Priestia megaterium: one gene and its partner. Each later gene encodes a partner of the first gene's protein in a complex. Links are inferred from orthologs where the notes say so. Each region holds a gene or a part of one and is shown on either strand. Other genes may lie near its edges.

Region 1 (8,271 bases):
GCTATTGACTTTATGGAATTTTATGCGCGAGAAATGATTCGTTTAAGTGAAACGAATGAGCATCGGCCTTTAAAGCCAGTAGAAGGTGAAACAACAGAGATGACGTATATTCCTTTAGGCGTAGGAGTAGTCATTTCACCTTTTAATTTTCCGCTTGCCATCATGGCTGGAACGACTGTAGCTGGAATTGTATCTGGAAATGCAGTTATTTTAAAGCCAGCTGATTCTGCACCGGTTATTGCTGCGAAATTTGTTCAATTAATGGAGGAAGTCGGTCTTCCGTCTGGTGTTCTGAATTTTATCCCTGGAGATGGCATAGAAGTTGGAGAATATTTAGTCGAACATCCTCAAACTCGTTTTATTTCTTTTACAGGATCAAGAGAAGTAGGATGTCGCATTTATGAACGTGCTTCAAAAGTACAATCTGGACAAATTTGGATGAAACGCGTCATTGCTGAAATGGGAGGAAAAGATGGCATTGTGGTAGATGAAACGGCAGATTTAGATGCGGCAGCGCAAGCGATCGTAGCATCTGCGTTTGGATTTCAAGGCCAAAAGTGTTCCGCTGGCTCTCGAGCGATTATTGTAGAATCTGTTTATGAAGAGGTTGCCCAAAAGGTAGCCGCACTAACGAAAGAATTAACCGTCGGACTGCCTGAAGACAATCCTTCTATGGGGCCTGTTATTGATCAAAAAGCGTATGAAAAAGTACTAGCCTACATTGAAATTGGCAAAGAGGAAGGAAAGCTTATTGCCGGAGGAGCTAAAGCTCCCGGAAATGGCTACTATATAGAACCTACAGTATTCAAAGATGTGGATTCAAAAGCACGAATTATGCAAGAAGAGATTTTTGGACCCGTCCTTGCATTGACAAAAGCAGCTAACTGGGAAGAAGCCATTGAGATTTACAATGAAACTGACTACGGTTTGACGGGAGCTTTTTTCTCTGAAAACGAAGAGAGAATTCAGAGGGCGTTAGCTACTATGCACTCCGGTAACTTATATATTAACAAAAAATGTACAGGAGCATTAGTTGGCGTTCATCCTTTTGGAGGTTTTAATATGTCCGGAACGGACTCGAAAGCCGGAGGGTATGATTATCTTCTATTATTTACACAAGGGAAGATGACAGCGAGAAAACAGAAATAAGTTCAGTCTAAGGGAAATTAAAAAATTCGACACGAAGCTAAAGATGCTTGTGTCGAATTTTTTGATTAGTTTAATCCATATTCTTTGATTTTGTTATAAAGGGTGCCGCGTGAAATGCCAAGTAGATCTGCTGCTGCACTTTTGTTTCCATAGGTTTTTTGAAGAGTCTCTTCTATTAGCCTAGCTTCTTGGAGAGAATCTTCTTCTTTTTGAACTTCTGTGAAGGAACTTGCATCCTTCAGATTGTCAGGAAGGTGCGTAAGGGTAATCAACGACTGATCACTTAGAAAAATCATTCGTTCAATTGTATTCCTCAGCTCGCGAATATTGCCTGGCCAATCGTATTGCATAAAGGCTTCGAGAACTTCAGAGCTGATGAAAGGGGCCTTCTTTTTATACTTTTTACTAAATTCCTGTACAAATTGCTGAGTCAATGCTTCAATGTCTTCTTTATGGTCTCGAAGCGGCGGAATGATAATATTAATGACGGTCAGCAAATAGTAAAGATTTTCATGGAATTCACCGGCTTTTAGCAACTCTTCCAAAGGTGTCGTGGTAGAGGCTACAATTCGGGTTTGGACTTGAATTTCTTCCGTGCCTCCAACGTGATAAAAGGATCGTTCTTCCAAGTAACGGAGAAACTTAACTTGAATTTCAAGAGGCATTTTATCAATTTCTTCAATAAATAACGTCCCGTTATGAGCCTGCTCCAGTTTTCCCGCAATGGTCGTTGGATCTTCTGAAAAGACATCTTTTTGATGACCAAAGAGCTCAATTTCCAGGAGTCCAGATGGAATAGTGGCGCAATTTAAAGATAAAAAAGGTTCTTTATGTTTGGATCCCCCGTAGTGGATGGCCTGAGCCAGCATTTCTTTCCCAGAACCAGGTTCTCCTGTTAATAAAATAGGCATATCTGTAGATGCCACTTTTTTGGCAATGTCAACAGCTTGCTTAATTTCAGGACTGATACCCGCGAAAGAAGAAAATGGATTATCTTTCGGAATGAGAAGAGACACATCAATTTCTTCATTTAATCTTACAATATTGGTAATGTCATGTTCAGTTGCGACTCCACCTATGACTCGATTGTTTCTTATAATAGGAGATGCATTGATGAGCACGTGAGTTTGTTCATTAGGACGATGATACGTTCCGCGCACAGGGCGCCCTTCATTTAGAATCGTATGTAGAATGATGGATTCATCTTTGAAATGCTCTCCGATTTTTCTACCAATAATATCATCTCTCTGAATCTTATACGTATGTTCCGCAGCAGTATTCCACAAGATTACATTTCCTTCATTATCGACCGCTGTCACTGCATCATTAATGGTTTCTGCCAATGTATCAAAATAGGAAGCTAATATCTCATTTTGGCTATGCAAATGTGTAATCCACTGTGAAGGTGTTACAAGTCCTATTGTGGTTTCTTGGTTTTCTGCTTGAATGAGGACTGGTCTGTTCCAGTTTGTGTTGGCTTGTAAATTGGCTAACGTAGAAGTAGAAGATGAAGGCCAATTTGTGTCCGCTATTACTTTTTTAATGGACGATGCCTCGTCATGACCTGTTAAAAGGTATCGTTCATCTTTTTGTATTACATAAAAGGTACTTGCTGTGACTACAACGAAATCATAGTTTGAAAGTTCAGATTTCACTTTAGCTAAAGAAGTTGATTCTTCAACTGTTGTAAAGGAGTTATTTATAAGAACTTGATCAACGCTTGCCATACTAAACCCCTCTCAGTACATATTTTTTATACTGTATCATAATTTAGAAATTGGCGCAAAAGCCTATCTTTTTCAAACAATTACGCAGCTTACTCTCTTTTATTGCTTTCATCCAAAGAGTTGTATTCCCTTCGAAAAGGGTAGTATAAGAATTTAGTGGGTAATAAAGTAACAGGGTAAAAAATAAAAACAAACAAACACTATATAAGATTAATACTCATTAGTTTCATTTATGATTATAAAGTGATAAAATACGAATATCAGTTCGTGTTTTCGGTTTTTACATATCGTAATAAAAAATAGATAAAACAAGAAAATGGAAACGGAGGCCTTCATTTGAAAGATCAGTTTGAATTAGTATCCCCATATCAACCGCAAGGTGATCAGCCAAAGGCAATTGAAAAGATTGTGAAAGGAATTAAAGAAGGTAAGCAGCATCAAGTTTTGTTAGGTGCTACAGGAACGGGAAAAACCTTCACCATGTCTAATGTTATTAAGGAAATAAATAAGCCGACATTAATTATGGCTCATAACAAAACGCTTGCTGGTCAATTGTACAGTGAGTTTAAAGAGTTTTTCCCCAATAACGCAGTCGAATACTTTGTCAGTTACTACGATTACTATCAGCCTGAAGCTTATGTACCTCAAACAGATACATTTATTGAAAAAGATGCAAGCATTAATGATGAAATTGATAAACTTCGTCACTCGGCAACTTCTGCTCTTTTTGAACGAAAAGATGTCATTATTATTGCCAGCGTGTCCTGTATTTATGGATTAGGGTCTCCGGAAGAATACAAAGAAATGGTCGTATCTCTTCGAGTAGGAATGGAAAAAGAGCGCAATCAGCTGCTTCGTACGCTAGTGGATGTACAGTACGAAAGAAATGATATTGACTTTAAGCGCGGAACGTTTCGCGTTCGCGGTGATGTTGTGGAGATTTTTCCTGTATCTCGAGATGAACACTGTATTCGCGTCGAGTTTTTCGGGGATGAAATTGACCGCATTCGAGAAGTTGACGCTCTAACAGGAGAAATTATTGGAGATCGTGAACATGTAGCTATCTTCCCGGCATCTCACTTCGTCACGAGAGAAGAAAAAATGCGTGTTGCCATTCAAAACATTGAAAAAGAATTAGAAGAACAGCTAGAGAAGCTAAAAGAAGCAGGAAAGCTTTTAGAAGCGCAGCGCTTGGAGCAGCGCACGCGCTACGACCTAGAAATGATGAGAGAAATGGGCTTTTGTTCGGGAATCGAGAACTACTCTCGTCATTTAACGCTTCGTCCCGCTGGTTCTACACCTTATACACTGCTGGACTTCTTCCCGGAAGATTTCCTTCTTGTTGTGGATGAATCACACGTTACGATTCCTCAAGTTAGAGGAATGTATAATGGAGACCAAGCGCGTAAACAAGTGTTAGTGGACCATGGTTTCCGCCTGCCGTCCGCATTAGATAACCGCCCGCTTAAATTTGATGAATTTGAACAGCATATTAACCAAATTGTTCATGTTTCCGCAACACCAGGTCCTTACGAACTTGAGAAGGCACCTGATGTGATTGAACAAATTATCCGTCCAACGGGATTATTGGATCCAAATATTGAAGTTCGACCAATTGAAGGGCAGATTGACGATTTAATTGGAGAAATTCACGACCGGATTAAGCGAAATGAACGAGTACTCGTTACGACGTTAACAAAGAAAATGTCTGAGGATTTAACGAACTACTTAAAAGAAATCGGCATTAAAGTTCAATATCTTCACTCTGAGGTGAAGACGCTCGAGCGTATTGAAATTATCCGAGAGCTGCGGCTTGGAAAATACGATGTGCTTGTAGGAATTAACTTACTTCGTGAAGGTTTAGATATTCCGGAAGTTTCGTTAGTAACCATATTAGACGCGGATAAAGAAGGATTCTTGCGTTCAGAACGATCGCTTATTCAAACCATCGGACGTGCTGCGCGAAATGCTAATGGACATGTCATTATGTATGCAGATCGCATCACAAACTCCATGGACATTGCTATCAATGAGACCAAGCGTCGTAGAAGTATTCAAGAAGCTTACAATGAAGAGCATGGTATTACACCAACAACGATTCAAAAAGAAGTTCGAGGCTCAATTCGTGCAACAGTAGTAGCAGAAGATACAGAAACGTATGAAGAAGCACCGGCATTTGATAAGCTCAACAAAAAAGAAAAAGCAAAGCTCGTAGAAGAAATGGAACAAGAAATGAAAGAAGCAGCCAAAGCGCTTAACTTTGAACGCGCAGCTGAGCTTCGTGACTTGATTCTAGAATTAAAAGCGGAAGGGTGATAAAACATGGCGATGGAAAAAATCGTGGTAAAAGGTGCACGAGCCCACAATTTGAAAAATATCGATATTGAAATCCCACGAGACAAATTAGTGGTGTTAACAGGGTTATCAGGTTCTGGTAAATCTTCTTTGGCTTTCGATACAATCTATGCAGAAGGACAAAGACGTTATGTCGAGTCGCTTTCGGCATATGCAAGACAGTTTTTAGGTCAAATGGATAAGCCCGATGTAGATTCGATCGAAGGATTGTCGCCTGCTATTTCAATCGATCAAAAAACAACGAGCCGAAACCCTCGTTCAACCGTCGGAACTGTGACCGAAATCTATGACTATTTGCGCCTTTTGTTTGCTCGTGTAGGAAAGCCGATTTGTCCTAATCATGGAATTGAAATTACGTCTCAAACGATTGAGCAAATGGTAGATAGAATTTTAGAGTACCCTGAACGCACAAAACTTCAAGTACTGGCCCCTGTGGTATCTGGCCGAAAAGGCACCCACGTAAAAGTATTAGAAGATATTAAAAAGGAAGGGTACGTTCGCATTCGAGTAGACGGAGAAATGCGTGAAATAACAGAAGAAATTGAACTGGAAAAAAACAAAAAGCACTCCATTGAAGTAGTGATTGATCGCGTTGTTGTAAAAGAAGGTGTAGCCGCTCGTTTGTCGGACTCTTTGGAATCAGCTCTTCGCCTTGGAGAAGGGAAAGTAATTATTGACGTGATAGGTGAAGAAGAACTGCTTTTTAGTGAGCATCATGCTTGTCCAAAATGTGGTTTCTCCATTGGAGAACTTGAGCCCCGCATGTTTTCATTTAATAGTCCGTACGGGGCGTGTCCAACGTGTGACGGGTTAGGAACGAAATTGGAAGTAGATAAAGATTTAGTTATTCCTAACTATGACTTAACGCTTCGTCAGCACGCAATTGCACCTTGGGAGCCAACAAGTTCTCAATACTACCCGCAGCTGCTTGAAGCCGTATGTACACATTACGGCATCGATATGGACGTGCCGGTGCGAGATATCCCGGAACATTTATTTGATAAAGTATTATATGGCAGCGGTAAAGAAAAAATTTACTTTCGCTATGAAAATGATTTTGGCCAAGTAAGAGAAAATCATATCGAATTTGAAGGCGTGCTTCGGAACGTAGAACGCCGTTATCATGAAACAAGTTCAGATTATATCCGTGAGCAAATGGAAAAGTACATGGCTCAGCAAGCTTGTCCAAAATGTAAAGGAAATCGCTTAAAACGCGAAAGCTTAGCGGTGCTTATTGACGAAAAGCATATAGGAGATACAACACGCTTTTCAGTAAAAGAAGCATATGATTTTTTTGAAAGTCTCAGCCTATCTGAAAAAGACATGAAGATTGCGGATATGATACTGCGTGAAATTCGTGAGCGTCTAAGCTTTCTCATTAACGTGGGACTTGATTATTTAACATTGAACCGCTCTGCTGGAACTCTTTCAGGAGGAGAAGCACAGCGGATCCGTTTGGCTACTCAAATTGGTTCTCGCTTGACGGGGGTTCTTTATATTTTAGATGAACCTTCTATCGGTCTTCATCAACGTGACAATGATCGCTTAATTCGCACAATGCAAGATATGCGCGACATTGGAAATACGTTGATTGTTGTAGAACATGACGAAGATACGATGATGGCAGCTGATTATTTAATTGATATCGGACCAGGAGCCGGCGTACACGGGGGTGCCGTTGTTTCTCAAGGTACGCCTCAGGAAGTGATGGAGGATGAAAACTCTTTAACGGGTCAATATCTATCAGGAGAGAAGTTTATTCCTCTTCCAGCAGAAAGACGGTCAATAGATAAAGATCGGATGATTGAAATTATAGGAGCAAAAGAAAACAATTTAAAAAATGTAAAAGCAAAGCTTCCGTTAGGTATGTTCACGGCTGTTACAGGTGTATCTGGATCAGGTAAGAGTACGCTTGTAAATGATATCCTTCACAAATCATTGGCGCAAAAGCTGCATAAAGCAAAAAGCAAAGCAGGAGAACATAAAGAAATCAAAGGCATTGAACACTTAGATAAAGTCATTGATATTGATCAGTCTCCAATAGGCCGTACGCCTCGTTCGAACCCTGCAACGTATACAGGTGTATTCGATGACATTCGAGATGTATTTGCCCAAACAAACGAAGCAAAAGTGCGCGGATATAAAAAAGGCCGTTTTAGCTTTAACGTGAAAGGCGGCCGTTGTGAAGCTTGTCGAGGAGACGGTATTATTAAAATTGAAATGCATTTCTTGCCAGATGTATACGTCCCTTGTGAAGTCTGCCACGGAAAACGATATAATCGTGAAACTTTAGAAGTGAAATACAAAGATCAAAACATTTCAGATGTGTTGGATATGACGGTTGAAGACGCGCTTCACTTCTTTGAAAACATTCCAAAGATTAAGCGGAAGCTGCAGACAATTTACGATGTAGGACTTGGTTATATCACGCTTGGACAGCCGGCTACTACTTTATCCGGTGGAGAGGCACAGCGTGTAAAGTTAGCTTCAGAGCTTCACCGCCGCTCAACAGGAAGAACGCTGTACATTTTAGACGAACCGACTACCGGTCTTCATGTCGATGATATTGCACGATTATTAAAAGTGCTCCAGCGTTTAGTTGAAAATGGAGATACGGTTCTAGTGATCGAACATAATTTAGACGTCATCAAAGCTGCTGATTACCTGCTTGATTTAGGGCCTGAAGGTGGAGATAAAGGCGGACAAATTGTGGCTACGGGTACGCCAGAAGAAGTGGCAAAAGTAAAAGAATCCTATACGGGTCATTATTTGAAGCCAATTTTAGAACGTGACCGTAAGCGTATGGAGAAAAAAGTTGAAAAAGCAGAGGCATTAACTCGTTAAAAGACACCAGCATTGGTGTCTTTTTTATAAAGAATGAAACTTTTTAACTCATTAAACCGTAATACATGATATAAGGAGTTGATTATTATGGAAGGAAATCGCGTACTATCTTCCTTAAATTATTTTAGCGTTTTCTTTGCACCATTTTTATTACCTATTATTATTTATTTTGTTGTTCATAACATAGAAGTAAAGA
Region 2 (4,819 bases), 4.7 Mb from region 1 along the record:
TGGAAGTCTTCTCCAGAATGTTCCATATGCTGCTTTAAGTCATAGTCTGTACGAGAAGCTACGCCCCATAGTTCGCCCCAGCCGAATGGGAACTTGTATTCAAAGTCTGTTGTTGCATTACTGTAGTGAGAAAGTTCATCATCATCATGGTCGCGAAGACGAACGTTTTCTTCTTTCATACCAAGAGAAAGAAGCCATTTGTTACATGTTTCTTTCCAGTAGTTAAACCACTCTAATTCGGTGCCTGGTTTACAGAAGAATTCAAGTTCCATTTGTTCAAATTCACGCGTACGGAATGTGAAGTTACCAGGTGTAATTTCGTTACGGAAGCTTTTACCCACTTGGCCGATACCGAACGGAAGCTTTTTACGCATTGAGCGCTGAACGTTTTTAAAGTTTACGAAAATACCTTGAGCTGTTTCAGGACGAAGGTAAATTTCATTTGTTGATGTTTCAGTTACACCTTGGTGCGTTTTGAACATTAAGTTAAATTGACGAATTTCAGTGAAGTTAGCTGAACCACACTCAGGACATGTAATTTCATGTTCTTTAATTAAGTCAGCCATTGCATCAAATGAAAGGCCGTCTACGATCATTTCAATGCCTTTTTCTTGAAGTTTTTCTTCAATTAATTTATCGGCACGATGACGAGCTTTACAATCCTTACAGTCGATCATTGGGTCATTAAAGTTTCCTAAGTGACCAGAAGCTTCCCATGTTTTTGGATTCATTAAAATCGCAGCGTCTAAACCAACGTTGTATGGAGATTCTTGAATGAATTTTTTCCACCATGCTTTTTTAATATTGTTTTTTAATTCTACGCCAAGCGGGCCGTAATCCCATGTATTTGCAAGACCGCCGTAAATTTCAGATCCTTGAAATACAAAGCCGCGGTGTTTAGCGTGAGATACGATTTGATCCATTGTTTTTGACATTCTAATTCCTCCTGTAAATGGTAGTGATTCAAGCGAAACAAAAAGAGCGGGTACAAAAAAACTCTCGTCCCTGGGCATATCAACAATATGCCCAGGGACGAGAGTTTTTCCCGCGGTTCCACCCTGGTTGATACAAAATGTATCCACCTTTGTCTGTATATACTCCAGATTGCCTTTTCTTTAAACCATTCTCTAGGCTCCCACCGTCCCTAGTTCGCTTTGTGAAGAGGATTTAAGTACTATTGATCCTTCAGCGTATATCATATGAATTTTAGTAGCTATATATTAGCATATCCTATGCAGAGAAACAATAACCTTGTGCAAAATGGGCTTTTTTTGTGATGTTTTCTTCCGAAATTTGAGGATAAAACCATATCTTTTAACCATATTTTTTGAAAACAAAAAACGTGATGAAAAGTTCGGTTTTCCTTTCATTTCACCCTCTTAGTTTTGTTATAATGAACAAATGGACGAGCGCGAACTTTTAAGTGTAAAGAAATGGAGGAACATATATGTATGATATTAAAGAGTGGAGACATGTCTTTAAATTAGATCCTAATAAAGAGATTTCAGATGCAGATTTAGAGAAAATTTGCGAATCCGGCACGGATGCGGTTCTCGTCGGAGGATCTGACGGAGTGACTCTAGACAATGTACTGCAGCTGTTAATGCGGATTCGCCGCTACACGGTGCCGTGTGCGCTTGAAGTATCAACAATTGACTCTGTAACACCTGGTTTTGATTCTTATTTTATTCCGACCGTTTTAAACAGTAAGGATCCAAAGTGGATTGTTGACTTACATCACGCGGCGATGAAGGAATACGGAGAGATCATGGACTGGGATGAAATTTTTGTAGAAGGATACTGCGTACTTAATCCCGAAGCAAAAGTAGCTGCGCTAACGGAAGCAAAAACAGATTTGGATGCAGAAGATGTTGTAGCGTATGCTCGTATGGCTGAACGCATGTTTCATTTGCCCGTTTTTTATCTAGAATACAGCGGAAAATATGGAGACCCTGCATTAGTGGCAGAAGTGAAAAATTCGCTAAATGAGACGAAGTTATTTTACGGCGGGGGTATTGAGATAAAAGAGCAAGCGAGTGAGATGGGAGAGCTAGCCGATACAGTTATTGTAGGAAATGTTATTTATACAAATTTATCGGAAGCGTTAAAAACTGTAAAAGCGGTAAAAAAGAATATTGCACAGTGAAAAATAAATAAAGTAGAATAGAGAATATATGTTCGATATAGGCGGTGAAAACGTGAATTTTTTAAGTGAAAAATTATTAACAGGATTAAACCCTCAGCAGCAAGAGGCAGTTAAAACAACAGACGGACCACTATTACTTATGGCCGGTGCAGGAAGTGGAAAAACACGTGTATTAACGCATCGAATTGCGTTTTTAATGGCAGAAAAAGAAGTTGCACCTTGGAATATTTTAGCCATTACCTTTACAAACAAAGCAGCTCGTGAAATGAGAGAGCGTGTGGCAAGTATCGTTGGCGGAGTGGCAGAAGATATCTGGATTTCAACGTTCCACTCGATGTGCGTGCGTATTTTACGAAGAGATATTGATCGTATTGGCTTTAATCGTAACTTTACGATTTTAGATTCAACGGATCAGCTGTCCGTTATTAAAAACATTTTAAAAGATCAAAACATCGATCCAAAAAAATTCGATCCGCGCTCGTTATTAGGAAGCATTAGTTCAGCTAAAAATGAACTGAAAGTAGCGGAAGAATTTGATAAAACAGCAGCGGGACCATATGAAGAAGTTGTAAGCAAAGTCTACAAAGAGTATGAAAAGCGTTTAAAGAAAAACCAAGCGCTCGATTTTGATGATTTGATTATGACAACGATTCAGTTATTTAAACGAGTTCCTGAAGTGTTAACTTACTATCAGCGCAAGTTTCAATATATTCATGTGGACGAGTATCAAGATACAAACCATGCACAATATATGCTGGTTCGCTTGCTAGCTGCAAGATTTGAAAATGTATGCGTAGTAGGGGATTCAGATCAGTCTATTTATCGCTGGCGCGGGGCTGATATTACAAATATCTTGTCATTTGAAAAAGATTACCCAAAAGCCAAAACCATTTTGCTTGAACAAAATTATCGTTCCACGAAAACGATTTTGGCTGCGGCAAACGGCGTCATTGCAAACAATATGAATCGTAAAGTGAAAAACTTATGGACGGAAAACGATGAAGGCCAGAAGATTTATCATTACCAAGCAATGAGTGAGCATGATGAGGCACAGTTTGTAGCACGTAAAATTAAAGAAGCAGTAGACAGCGGAAAGCGTAAATATAGTGATTTTGCCATTTTGTATCGTACAAATGCACAGTCTCGTGTGATGGAGGAAGTGCTGTTAAAATCCAATATTAATTATACAATTGTCGGCGGCATTAAGTTCTACGACCGCAAAGAGATTAAAGATTTGCTTGCATACTTGCGCTTAATTGCCAACCAAGATGATGACATTAGCTTAGCTCGTATTGTGAACGTTCCAAAGCGCGGAGTTGGAGCTACTTCAGTCGATAAAGTGGCCAATTACGGAAACGTTCATGACATTTCTATTTTTAAAGCGCTGGATGAAGTAGAATTAATGGGGTTAACAGGCAAAGCAACAAAGGCCCTTCGTGATTTCCAATCGATGATTTCGAACTTAGCTCAAATGCAAGACTATATGTCTGTTACAGAGCTTGTGGAACAAGTATTAGAAAGAACAGGATACCGTGAAGCGCTTAAAGTGGAAAAAACAATTGAAGCACAAAGCCGCTTAGAGAATATTGATGAGTTTTTATCTGTCACAAAAACGTTTGAAGAAGCAAGTGAAGATAAAAGCTTAGTAGCATTTTTAACCGATTTAGCACTTGTTGCTGATATCGATAAGCTTGACGACGAGGAAGAAGAAGAGAACGAACAAGTGATTCTGATGACGCTTCACTCGGCAAAAGGTCTAGAGTTCCCGGTTGTTTTTCTAATGGGTATGGAAGAAGGCGTATTCCCTCATAGCCGATCATTATTCGAAGATAATGAAATGGAAGAGGAACGACGCTTAGCCTACGTAGGGATTACACGTGCTGAACAAGAATTGTATTTATTAAATGCTCAAATGCGTACACTATTTGGTAAAACAAACGTCAATCCAAAATCGCGCTTCATTGGAGAAATCCCAAGCGAGCTTGTGGAATCTTTAAATGAAGCAATGCGCAAACCTGCTGCTGGTCGTTCAGGGGCTTCAGCTTCGCCGTTTGCAGCGCGCCGACAAGCGGCCGTGGCAAAAACGAAGCTTGTGTCAACAGGCAGTGAATCAATTGGATGGAGCGTTGGAGATAAGGCCGAGCATAAAAAATGGGGAATTGGTACAGTTGTAAGTGTAAAAGGAGAAGGAGATTCAAAAGAATTAGACATTGCTTTTCCTAGTCCTACAGGTGTAAAAAGACTGCTTGCTAAATTTGCCCCGGTTACGAAAGTGTAATCGTGAAAAGGAGCTAGAATATGGAGTTTGAGACAGCAAAATCACGCGTTCAAGAATTACGTGACTTATTAAATCAATATGGTTATGAATATTATGTGTTAGATCAGCCATCTGTTCCAGATGCAGAATACGATAAATTAATGAATGAGTTAATTGAGATAGAAGAATCATTTCCAGAATTAAAAACAGCTGACTCACCTACTCAGCGCATCGGCGGCCAAGTGCTCGATGCGTTTGAGAAGGTTCAGCATCAAACGTCTATGCTAAGTTTAGGAAATGCATTTAATGAAGAAGACCTTCGGGATTTTGATCGCCGAGTGCGCCAAGCCGTTGGAGATGAGTTTTCTTATGTATGCGAACTTAAAATTGACGGGCTTGCTGTATCTCTTCGCTAT

Evidence for each region. The genes of interacting proteins can lie anywhere in the genome.
Region 2: the proteins of uvrB (region 1) and pcrA are in contact, whole or in part, in a crystal structure (PDB 7EGT), measured with the Thermus thermophilus proteins. The link is inferred for Priestia megaterium from one-to-one orthologs. Residues at the interface, in WP_096411307.1 of Thermus thermophilus: Glu23, Leu25, Arg26, Asp27, Gly28, Glu29, Arg30, Phe31, Arg55, Glu326, Asp327, Phe328, Glu379, Ser382, Gln383, His398, Gly400, Arg401; in WP_096412145.1 of Thermus thermophilus: His654, Arg656, Phe657, Gln666, Asp668, Glu669, Lys680, Arg681, Leu682, Ser683, Lys685, Tyr686, Ala687.

Annotation. Positions count from the first base shown.
Region 1 is NZ_CP085442.1:4,936,191-4,944,461, reverse strand. Bases 2,738-5,702 are described here. They hold uvrB (excinuclease ABC subunit UvrB), read left to right. Parts: upstream 2,738-3,212; coding sequence 3,213-5,192; downstream 5,193-5,702. Other genes in these bases: uvrA (excinuclease ABC subunit UvrA), read left to right, coding at 5,199-5,702; LIS78_RS25725 (sigma-54 interaction domain-containing protein), read right to left, coding at 2,738-2,876. In the rest of the region: pruA (L-glutamate gamma-semialdehyde dehydrogenase), read left to right, coding at 1-1,149; more of LIS78_RS25725, read right to left, coding at 1,215-2,737; more of uvrA, read left to right, coding at 5,703-8,075; LIS78_RS25710 (hypothetical protein), read left to right, coding at 8,163-8,271. UniProt on the Escherichia coli protein: The UvrABC repair system catalyzes the recognition and processing of DNA lesions. A damage recognition complex composed of 2 UvrA and 2 UvrB subunits scans DNA for abnormalities.
Region 2 is NZ_CP085442.1:265,891-270,709, forward strand. Bases 1,842-4,811 are described here. They hold pcrA (DNA helicase PcrA), read left to right. Parts: upstream 1,842-2,198; coding sequence 2,199-4,424; downstream 4,425-4,811. Other genes in these bases: pcrB (heptaprenylglyceryl phosphate synthase), read left to right, coding at 1,842-2,146; ligA (NAD-dependent DNA ligase LigA), read left to right, coding at 4,445-4,811. Also shown: LIS78_RS01490 (glycine--tRNA ligase), read right to left, coding at 1-935; more of pcrB, read left to right, coding at 1,448-1,841; more of ligA, read left to right, coding at 4,812-4,819. UniProt on the Escherichia coli protein: A helicase with DNA-dependent ATPase activity. Unwinds DNA duplexes with 3'-5' polarity. Translocates on single-stranded DNA with 3'-5' polarity. Initiates unwinding more efficiently from a nicked substrate than double-stranded DNA.